DNA from 3 places in the Spiribacter onubensis genome. Region 2 is predicted to be linked to each of the others. Evidence: predicted binding sites of a transcription regulator. Region 2 holds the regulator's gene; each other region holds the start of a gene.
What was found. The regulator FNR, encoded in region 2, switches genes on or off when oxygen is low (the NO sensors DNR and NnrR bind a similar motif). The targets are predictions, from matches to a motif close to TTGATNTANATCAA.
Positions count from the first base shown of each region.

Region 1 (3,276 bases), on a different contig from region 2:
CGAGCGAGAAAAGCGCGCCGCGCCGTTTCGCCTATGCGGCATCCAAGGCCGCGATCATCGGCATGACCAAGTCGATCGCGGCGGATTTCGTCAAGGAGGGCATCCGCTGCAATGCCATCTGCCCCGGCACGGTACAGAGTCCATCGCTGAACGAGCGCCTGGCTGCGACCGGCGACTTCGACAAGGCACTGGCCGCGTTCAAGGAGCGCCAGCCCATGGGGCGGCTCGGCCAGCCCGAGGAAATCGCGGAAATGGTCTGCTACCTCGCGGGTGACATGTCGGCCTTCACCACGGGCCAGGCTCTGGCCATCGACGGCGGGTGGTCGAGCTGATGGGCCTCGACCGAGCGGCCTCGATCGAGGATCTGCGCTGCCGGGCCCGGCGGCGCATTCCCCGTTTCGCCTTCGACCTCGTCGACGGCGGCGCGGAGAGCGAGCGCAATCTGCGCCGCAACAGCGAGGCGCTCGAGGAGGTGGAACTGATCCCCCGCTACATGATGGATGTCTCCGCGCTTGATACCCGGGCGACCCTGCTCGGCCAGACCTATGACGCGCCGCTCGGGATGGCGCCCATCGGCATGCTCAATGCCTTCTGGCCGAACGCGGACGAGACGCTGGCGAGGCTCTGCAAGCGCCATAACCTGCCCTATGTGGCGAGCTCGGCAGCATCCACGACGCTGGAGGCGCTTGCCGAGGCGGCTGACGGGAACGGCTGGTTCCAGCTCTACGTGTCGAGCGATGACGATGTCACCGAAGGCCTGATCCAGCGTGCCGAGGCCGCGGGCTATACGACGTTGATCGTGACCGCCGACGTGCCGGCCGCGGGCAAGCGGGATCGCGATATCCGCAATCAGCTCGCGGTGCCGTTCCGGATCACGCCCGCCGTGATCGCCGGGCTTCTGGCCAATCCACGCTGGTCGCTGGCAACCCTCATTCACGGCAAGCCCAACATCGCCAACTACGCCGGGCTTCTGCGCAGCGCGACCTCCTACGCGGACGTACAGAAAACCCTGATCACCCCGGCGCTCACCTGGGAGGGACTGGAGCGCCTGCGCGGACGCTGGAAGGGCAAGCTGCTGGTGAAGGGCATCCTCCACCCGGACGATGCCCGCGGATGCCTGGCGATCGGCTGTGATGGCATCATCGTCTCCAACCATGGCGGCCGGCAGGTCGCGTTCGGCCCGCCCACGATCGAGATGCTGCCCGCGATCGCCGAGGCGGTCGGCGGCCGCATGGCCATCATCATGGACAGCGGCGTACGGCGGGGCGCCGATATGCTGCGGGCGAAAGCGCTGGGCGCTGATTTCGCCCTTGCCGGGCGCGCACTCGCCTACGGCGTCGGCGCCGGGGGCGCGGCCGGCGCCGAGCGCGCCTTCGAGATCCTGCACCTCGAGCTGATCCGGGCGCTGGGGCAGCTCGGCGCCTCCTCATTCGAGTCGGTCGGGCCCTCGGCACTCCGTCGCGGTCACTCCGAGGCCGACTGACCCCGGGCATAGAAGGGCCCGCCATCCGCGACCCATCCGGGTTTGATCTGGATCAACGCGCCCGGGAAGCGCTCGTTGGAAACTTGACCGCCATCACAATTCCAACGCTGGATCCATCATGCAAACACCCGCTGCGTACAATGATCGCGTAGTGCGCCAGTTCACCATCATGACGGTGGTCTGGGGCATCGTCGGCATGCTCGTGGGCGTGATCATCGCCGCTCAGCTGCTCTGGCCCGCTCTCAACTTCGACATTCCCTGGCTGACTTACAGCCGGCTGCGACCGCTGCATACCAATGCGGTGATCTTTGCCTTCGGCGGCTCGGCGCTGTTCGCCACCTCCTACTATGTCGTGCAGCGGACCTGCGGTGTCCGCCTGATGGGCGATCGGCTCGCCGCCTTCACCTTCTGGGGCTGGCAGGTCGTCATCGTCGGGGCGATCTTCACGCTGCCGTTCGGCTACACGCAGAGCAAGGAATACGCCGAGCTGATCTGGCCGCTGGATGTCCTGATCACCATCGTCTGGGTGGCCTATGCGGTGTCCTTCTTCGGCACCATCCTGCGCCGCCGGACCAAGCACATCTATGTCGCGAACTGGTTCTACGGCGCCTTCATCGTCGCCGTGGCCATGCTGCATATCGTCAACAGCCTGGCCATCCCCACCTCGCTCACCCAGTCCTATCCGGTCTATGCCGGCGCCGTGGACGCCATGGTGCAGTGGTGGTACGGCCACAACGCCGTGGGCTTCTTCCTGACCGCCGGCTTCCTGGGGATGATGTACTACTTCGTCCCGAAGCAGGCCGGCCGGCCGATCTACTCCTACCGCCTGTCGGTGGTGCATTTCTGGGCGCTGATCTCGATTTACATGTGGGCCGGCCCCCATCATCTGCACTGGACGGCGCTGCCGGAATGGACCCAGTCGGTGGGCATGGTGTTTTCACTCATCCTGCTCGCGCCGTCCTGGGGCGGCATGATCAACGGCATCATGACGCTGTCCGGGGCCTGGCATAAGCTCCGGGACGATCCGATCATCCGCTTCCTCGTCGTGAGCCTGTCGTTCTACGGCATGTCCACCTTCGAGGGCCCCATGATGGCGATCCGGACGGTCAACGCCCTGTCGCACTACACCGACTGGACCATCGGCCACGTCCACTCCGGCGCGCTGGGCTGGGTGGCCTTCATCACCATCGGTTCGGTCTACATGCTGGTGCCGCGGCTGTTCAACCGCGAGCAGATGTACAGCGTGCCGCTGATCAACGTCCACTTCTGGGTCTCCACCATCGGGGTCGTGCTCTACATCGCCTCGATGTGGATCGCCGGCGTCATGCAGGGGCTCATGTGGCGGGCGGTCAACGATGACGGCACGCTGACCTACAGCTTCATCGAGTCTCTTTCCGCGACCTATCCGTATTACGCGGTGCGACTGCTCGGCGGCCTGCTGTTCTTCGCCGGCATGCTGATCATGGCCTACAACGTCTGGCGCACGATACGCCCCGTTGAGGCCAGCAGTCCGGCGACCGCCCCCGCGGCCAGCGCCTGAGGAGAATCGACATGTCGCATGAAGTCGTCGAGAAGAATGCCGGGCTGATGGCCGTGCTGATCTTCATCGTGATCAGCATCGGGGGATTGGTCGAGATCGTCCCGCTGTTTTTCTCGCAGCAGACCACCAAGCCGTCACCCGGCGTGGAACCCCTGCCCGCCATCGAGTTCGCCGGCCGGGACATCTATGTGGCCAACGGCTGCTACAACTGCCACTCGCAGCAGATCCGGCCTTTCCGGGCCGAGACCGAGCG
Region 1 covers NZ_JBAKFI010000005.1:74,774-78,049, forward strand. Annotated here, with positions in the region: gene V6X63_RS09410 (SDR family oxidoreductase) at 1-332, shown strand, start outside; gene V6X63_RS09415 (alpha-hydroxy acid oxidase) at 332-1,483, shown strand; gene ccoN (cytochrome-c oxidase, cbb3-type subunit I) at 1,602-3,023, shown strand; gene ccoO (cytochrome-c oxidase, cbb3-type subunit II) at 3,035-3,276, shown strand, end outside.
Region 1: ccoN (cytochrome-c oxidase, cbb3-type subunit I) is a predicted target of FNR. The motif match lies at 1,526-1,539, and genes of this name have one in related genera.

Region 2 (3,276 bases):
ATGCGGCCTTCGACCGATACCTGGACCGCCCGGCAGCCAATCTCGACCCGGTGGAGCGCTCGCTGCTGCGCCTGGGGACCTACGAGCTGCGCGAGCGCCTCGAGGTGCCCTATCGCGTGTGCATCGACCAGGCGGTGGAACTGGCCAAGGCGTTCGGCGCCGAGCAGAGCCATCGGTATATCAACGGCGTGCTCGACCGCGTCGGGCGGGATCAGCCGCTGCGTGCCGCCGAGCTCAAATCCCGCCGGCGCTGATCGGTGGGCGGCATGGCCGGCTGTTCGGAATTCGACCTCATTGATCGACATCTCGCCGGCCTCGGCGCCGAGCGCGACGACGTGCTGCTGGGGCCGGGCGACGACGCCGCCATCACCCAGGATGGCGGGCGACCACTGCTGATGGCCCTCGATACCCTGGTCGAGGGGGTGCATTTCCCGGCGGATCTGCCGGCTTACTGGGTCGGCTACCGGGCGCTGGCGGTGAACCTGAGCGATATCGCCGCCATGGGCGGTGAACCCTGCTGGGCGCTGCTCGGTCTGACGCTGCCGGCGCCGGACGAGTCCTGGGTCGCGCAATTCGCCTCTGGGTTGGGCCGTCTGGCGAGGGCGTCCGGGGTCGCCGTGATCGGCGGGGATGTCACCCGCGGGCCTTTGACGGTGAGCCTGCAGATCACCGGCCGGGCGACCGGCGCGCCACTGCGCCGGGACGGGGCCCATGCGGGGGACAGGGTCTGGCTCTCGGGACGACCCGGCGAGGCCGCCGCGGGTCTGGCGGTCTGGCAGCAGGAGGGGGCGCGGGAGCAGGCCCGATGGCAGGGGCTGCGGCAGGCGTTCATCGCCCCCCGTCCCCGGGTCGCACTGGGACAGGCGCTGGTCGGTGTGGCCAGTGCCGCCATTGACCTGTCCGACGGCCTGGCGGCCGATGCGGGTCATATCGCCGCGCGCAGCGGCGTGGCGCTGCATCTCGATCCGCCACGCGGCCGGCCCTCGGCACGGCTGCTGCGCTGGGCGGGAGAGGCCGAGGCGCGTCGCCTGCAGCTCGGCGGGGGGGATGACTATGAGCTCTGCTTTACCGCGCCGCGGGAGGCCGATGTCATGGTGCGGGCGGCGGCCCGGCGCGCGCGCACACCGGTGCGATGCATTGGCGAGGTGCATGAGGGGGAGGGCGTCTGGTGGGGGGGTGAGCCCATCCTCGACCGCGCCGCCGGCTACTGCCATTTCGTCAGTTGATTCTGTGGTGGTAAGGACAGCGCATTCGGCGTAATATTTTCGCTAGGATCAAGGTGAACAGGAGGACGGGTCGCGCGGGCGACCGAAGGCAGGACAGCCAATGAGCGATTCCGATCCCTCGGACTTCCGGATCTCCAGTCTCCGCCAGGCCTGTGCCCACTGCAGCCTGAATCAGCTCTGTCTCCCCATGTCGCTCAGCGAGGCCGATATCGAGCAGCTTGATGCCATCGTCGAGCGCAAGCGGCCACTCCAGCGGGGGGATCACCTGTATCGGGGCGGAGACAGCTTCCAGGCCGTCTATGCGGTGCGCTCGGGCTCGCTCAAGACCTACACCACCACCGAGGAGGGTGAGGAGCAGGTCACCGGCTTTCACCTCCCCGGTGAGCTGATCGGGCTCGATGCCATCAATAGCTGGGTCCATCCCTGTTCCGCGGCGTCACTGGAGACGACCAGCATCTGCGAACTGCCGTTCGAGCAGCTCGAGCACCTGGCGGCGGATATCCCGGGGCTGCAGCGCCAGTTGCTGCGCCTGATGTCCAAGGAAATCTTCGCCGATCAGGAGATGCTCTTCGCCATGGCCCGGCGCAGCGCCGAAGAGCGCCTGGCGATGCTGCTGACGAGCTTCTCCGAGCGCTTCGCGCGACGCGGTCTGTCGGCCACCCGCTTCCGCCTGCCCATGGCACGCAGTGATCTGGGCAATTACCTGGGGCTGGCTCCGGAGACCATGAGCCGGCTTTTCCGGCGCTTCTCCGACCAGGGCTGGCTGAAGGCCGAGGGTCGGGAGATCCAGCTCATCGAACCGGATGCCCTCAGCGAGCTGGCCGGTCGCGGCCTCGCCGAGGAGCCCGAGCCGCAGCGCGGCGACGGGTCGGATTAGCGTGGCGGCGAGGGCATGGCCCCGCCACCCGCGACGTTACATCATGCCGGTCTGGAGTTTCGCGGCCTCCGACATCATCTCGAAGCTCCACGGTGGATCGAAGACGATCTCCACCTTCACCTCCTCGACGGTCGGGATCTGCCTGACCTTCTCGCGCACGTCATAGGCGAGGATATCGCCCATCCCACAGCCCGGTGCGGTGAGTGTCATGTCGATGTCCACCGACCGGGTGCCATCCCCGTTGAGCGTGATGTCACAGCGGTAGACCAGTCCCAGCTCGACGATGTTGATGGGGATTTCCGGGTCATAGCAGCGCCGCATCTGATCCCAGACAAGCTGCTCGACATCCTCCGCCGAGGCATTGTCCGGGAGCTCCGGCGTCGGCTCGGGCTCCTTGCCGATGGCGTCGGCATCCTTGCCGTCGATGCGGAACAGATTCCCCTGGATGTAGACGGTGTAGCTCCCGCCCAGTGCCTGGGTGATCATGCCCTCGGCGCCCTTGGGGATGATGCCCGTATCTCCCGCCGGGATGAGCGCGGCCTCGCAGTCGCGCTCGAAGATCACCGGCTCGTTGCTTTGCATCGCCATCCTTGAAAACCTCTTCAAAGTCTGTTGGTGAAGGATAGCAAACGGCGGTTTGTTGTCCGACCCGGGAGGAAATGATTGCGCGCTTCGCGTATGCTGAATTGGGAATTCTCTAGCCAGGAGGCTGTGTCATGAGTGACAACGTCCACCATCTCTCGCCGCTGCTGCGCCAGTCCAGCGACATTCTGGTCGAGCGCGCGCAAGGCATGTACGTCTACTCCGAGGATGGCGGCAAGTACATGGACTTCGCCTCGGGGATCGGCGTGCTGAGCACCGGCCACTGCCATCCGCGGGTGGTCGAGGCGGCGAAGGCGCAGATCGACAAGGTGGTCCACGCGCAGTACGCGATCATGAAGCATCGCCCGATCCTCGAGCTCTCGGATCGGATCGTCGAGCTGCTGCCCGATCACATTGACAGCGTGTTCTTCTCCAACGCCGGCACCGAGGCGGTGGAGGCATCCATCCGCCTGGCCCGACAGGCCACCGGCAAGCCCAACATCATCGCCTTCCGCGGCTGCTTCCATGGCCGCACCATGGGTTCGCTGTCCACCACCACCTCCAGCGCGGCGGTCCGCCAGGGCGTGCAGC
Region 2 covers NZ_JBAKFI010000001.1:610,164-613,439, reverse strand. Annotated here, with positions in the region: gene nusB (transcription antitermination factor NusB) at 1-254, shown strand, start outside; gene thiL (thiamine-phosphate kinase) at 267-1,226, shown strand; gene fnr (fumarate/nitrate reduction transcriptional regulator Fnr) at 1,327-2,103, shown strand; gene sufT (putative Fe-S cluster assembly protein SufT) at 2,140-2,691, opposite strand; gene V6X63_RS02980 (aspartate aminotransferase family protein) at 2,820-3,276, shown strand, end outside.

Region 3 (3,276 bases), on a different contig from region 2:
CGTCGTGGGACCGGAGGCGCCGCTGGCGGCCGGCATCGTCGACGCCTTCCAGGCCGCCGGTCTGGCCTGCCTGGGTCCGCATCGGGCGGCCGCCGAGCTGGAGGCCTCCAAGGCCTTCGCCAAGGACTTCTTCGCCCGGCATGCCATCCCCAGCGCCGACTATCAGAGCTTCGACGATCTGGATGCCGCCCGGGCCTACATCCGCGAGCGCGGGGCACCGCTCGTGATCAAGGCCGACGGTCTCGCCGCGGGTAAGGGCGTGACCATCGCCCGTACCCTCGACGAAGCGCTGATCGCCGCCGAGGACATGCTCGGCGGTGCCTTCGGCGCCGCCAGCGAGCGTATCGTGGTGGAGGACTTTCTCACCGGCGAGGAGGCGAGCTTCATCGCCCTGGTGGATGGCGAGACCGTGCTGCCGCTGGCCAGCTCCCAGGATCACAAGGCCCGCGATGCCGGGGACCAGGGGCCGAATACCGGTGGCATGGGGGCCTACTCGCCGGCGCCGGTGATCACCGATGCCGTCCATGAGCGCATTCTCGAGGCCGTGATCCGGCCGACCGTACGCGGACTCGTGGCCGAGGGCCGGGGCTTCAAGGGCTTTCTGTACGCCGGCCTGATGATTGATGACCACGGTGAACCGCGGGTGCTCGAATTCAACGTGCGTCTGGGTGATCCCGAGACCCAGCCCATTCTCATGCGCCTGCGGTCGGATCCGGTGGATCTGTTCGAGGCCACCCTGGATGGCCGGCTCGGCGGACAGCGCGTGGACTGGGATCCCCGCCCCTGCCTGGGCGTGGTGCTGGCGGCCGGTGGTTATCCGGGTCAGTACGAACGGGGGCATGTCATCCATGGGCTGCCGACCGCTGAACGACCCGACGCCAAGGTCTTCCACGCCGGAACGGTGCTGGATGACGAGGGCCGTGTCCTCACCGCGGGTGGGCGGGTGCTCTGCGCCTGTGCCCTGGGCGATGACATCATCGCCGCGCAGAAGGCGGCCTATGACCTCGCCGAAGGCATCAGCTGGGCGGGGCGTTTCATGCGCCCGGACATCGGCTACCGGGCCGTTCAGGCCCTGCTCGGGGAGTAACACCCATGCCGCAGACCATGACGCTCGCCCTGTGGTGCGTACTGATCGCCGCCTTCATCCCCTTCGTGTTCGCCGGTATGGCGAAATCGCAGGGCCGCTTCGACAATGCCCGCCCGCGCGCCTGGCTGGCCGAGCTGCAGGGCTGGCGGCAGCGGGCCCACTGGGCGCAGCTCAACACCTTCGAGGCCTTCCCTCCGTTCGCCGCCGGTGTGATCATCGCGGAGATGACCGGCGGTAGTCAGGCCTGGGTGAACGGGCTCGCCGTGGCCTTCGTCCTCCTGCGCCTCGGCTATGGCTTTGCCTATGTCGCTGATCGCCCGACACTGCGCAGTCTCGTCTGGACCGGCGCGTTCGGCTGCACGGTGGGGCTATTCCTGACCGCCGCCTTCGTCCGCGCCTGAATCCCTCCGGCGCGGGCCGTGGGGCCGGGTGGCCAGGAACACCACCCCGAAGGCCATGAGGCCTGTCGCCGCCAGTCGCGCATAGAGCGGCTCGACGCTCACCCACATCCAGGCCCAGCTGAGGGCAATGACCACCAGGGCGGTGATCTTGGCCCGCGGCCGGATCGCCCGGTGGTCACGCCAGTCCCGCAGTAGTGGCCCGAACCGCGGGTGACTGTAGAGCCAGGCATGCAGTGCGGGCGAGCTCCGCGAGGCACACATCGCCGCCAGCAACAGGAACGGGGTAGTGGGCAGCAATGGCAGAACCACCCCGACACTGCCGAGGCCGATGAAAAACAGCGCCAGCGCCAGCCAGGCCCGCCGCACCAGCGTGGCGCGCAGGCCGCGGGTCGGCCGCTCGGTGGCGGTGCGCTCCGGCTCATGATCCCGATTCAACGGGTTTTTCTCCTGTCCTGCTGATCCGCCTGATCCAAGTCAACCAGCTCCGGCGCAATGCGGGCTATCGTCCCAGCATTCACTGATCACGGAGGTTGGCTGACATGGCCGACAACCTACTGCTCGACCGGGAACTGCTGCGTCGCTACGACGTCACCGGTCCACGCTACACGTCCTATCCCACGGCCGCCCAGTTTACCGAGGCCTTCGACGCCCAGCGATACCGCCAGCGGGTGGCCTGGAGCAACGAGGACCCCATGCCGCGGCCGCTGTCGCTGTACGTCCACGTGCCGTTCTGCAAGACCGTGTGTTTCTACTGTGCCTGCAACAAGGTCATTACCGCCAACTACCGGCGGGCCGAACGCTATCTCGAGCGTCTCATCCAGGAGCTCGACCTCCAGGCCGCGCTGTTCGACGATGACCGGCCCGTGGAGCAGCTCCATCTCGGCGGCGGTACACCCACCTATTTCACCGACGAGGATCTGGCACGGCTCATCAACGCCATCGCGGAGCGTTTCCCGCTGGCGGACCCTGATGCCCGTGAGTTCTCCATCGAGGTGGATCCGCGCACGGTGGATCGCGACCGGGTGCGTCGCCTCGCCGAGCTGGGCTTCAACCGCCTGAGCCTGGGCGTGCAGGATTTCGACGCCGATGTGCAGAAGGCCATCAACCGCATCCAGGGCGTTCAGGACACCGCCGATGTGGCCGATGAAGCCCGTCGCTGCGGCTTCCGCTCCATCAACCTCGACCTGATGTACGGCCTGCCGCGGCAGACGCCGGAGCGCCTGTCCCGGACCCTTGATGCGGTCATGGACATCCGGCCCGATCGCATCGCGCTCTACAACTATGCGCACATGCCGCAGATGTTCCGCATCCAGCGGCAGATCCCCGACGACAGCCTGCCGCCGGCGGAGAGCAAACTCACCCTGCTCATCGAGGCCATGGAGCGCCTCTCCGGTGATGGCTATCAGTACATCGGCATGGATCACTTCGCGCTGCCCGATGACGAGCTGGCCCAGGCCGCCAACGACGGCACGCTGCACCGCAATTTCCAGGGGTATGCGACACGTCCCGACCTCGACCTGATCGGCCTGGGTGCCTCGTCCATCGGCCAGATCGGTGATGCCTACAGCCAGAACAAGCGCGATCCCGAGGGGCACGCCGAAGCGGTGGCCGCCGGGCGCCTGCCGATATGGCGCGGTGTGGAGCTCTCCGCCGACGACCGGCTGCGCCGCGATGTCATCCAGGCGGTGATGTGCCAGGGCGGTGTCGACTTTGGTGCGGTCGAGGAGCGCCATGGCATTGTCTTCCGCCAGTACTTCGGCGAGGCCCTCGCCGAGCTCACGCCGCTGG
Region 3 covers NZ_JBAKFI010000005.1:42,262-45,537, reverse strand. Annotated here, with positions in the region: gene purD (phosphoribosylamine--glycine ligase) at 1-1,087, shown strand, start outside; gene V6X63_RS09255 (MAPEG family protein) at 1,093-1,488, shown strand; gene V6X63_RS09250 (YbaN family protein) at 1,456-1,923, opposite strand; gene hemN (oxygen-independent coproporphyrinogen III oxidase) at 2,028-3,276, shown strand, end outside.
Region 3: hemN (oxygen-independent coproporphyrinogen III oxidase) is a predicted target of FNR. The motif match lies at 1,953-1,966, and genes of this name have one in related genera.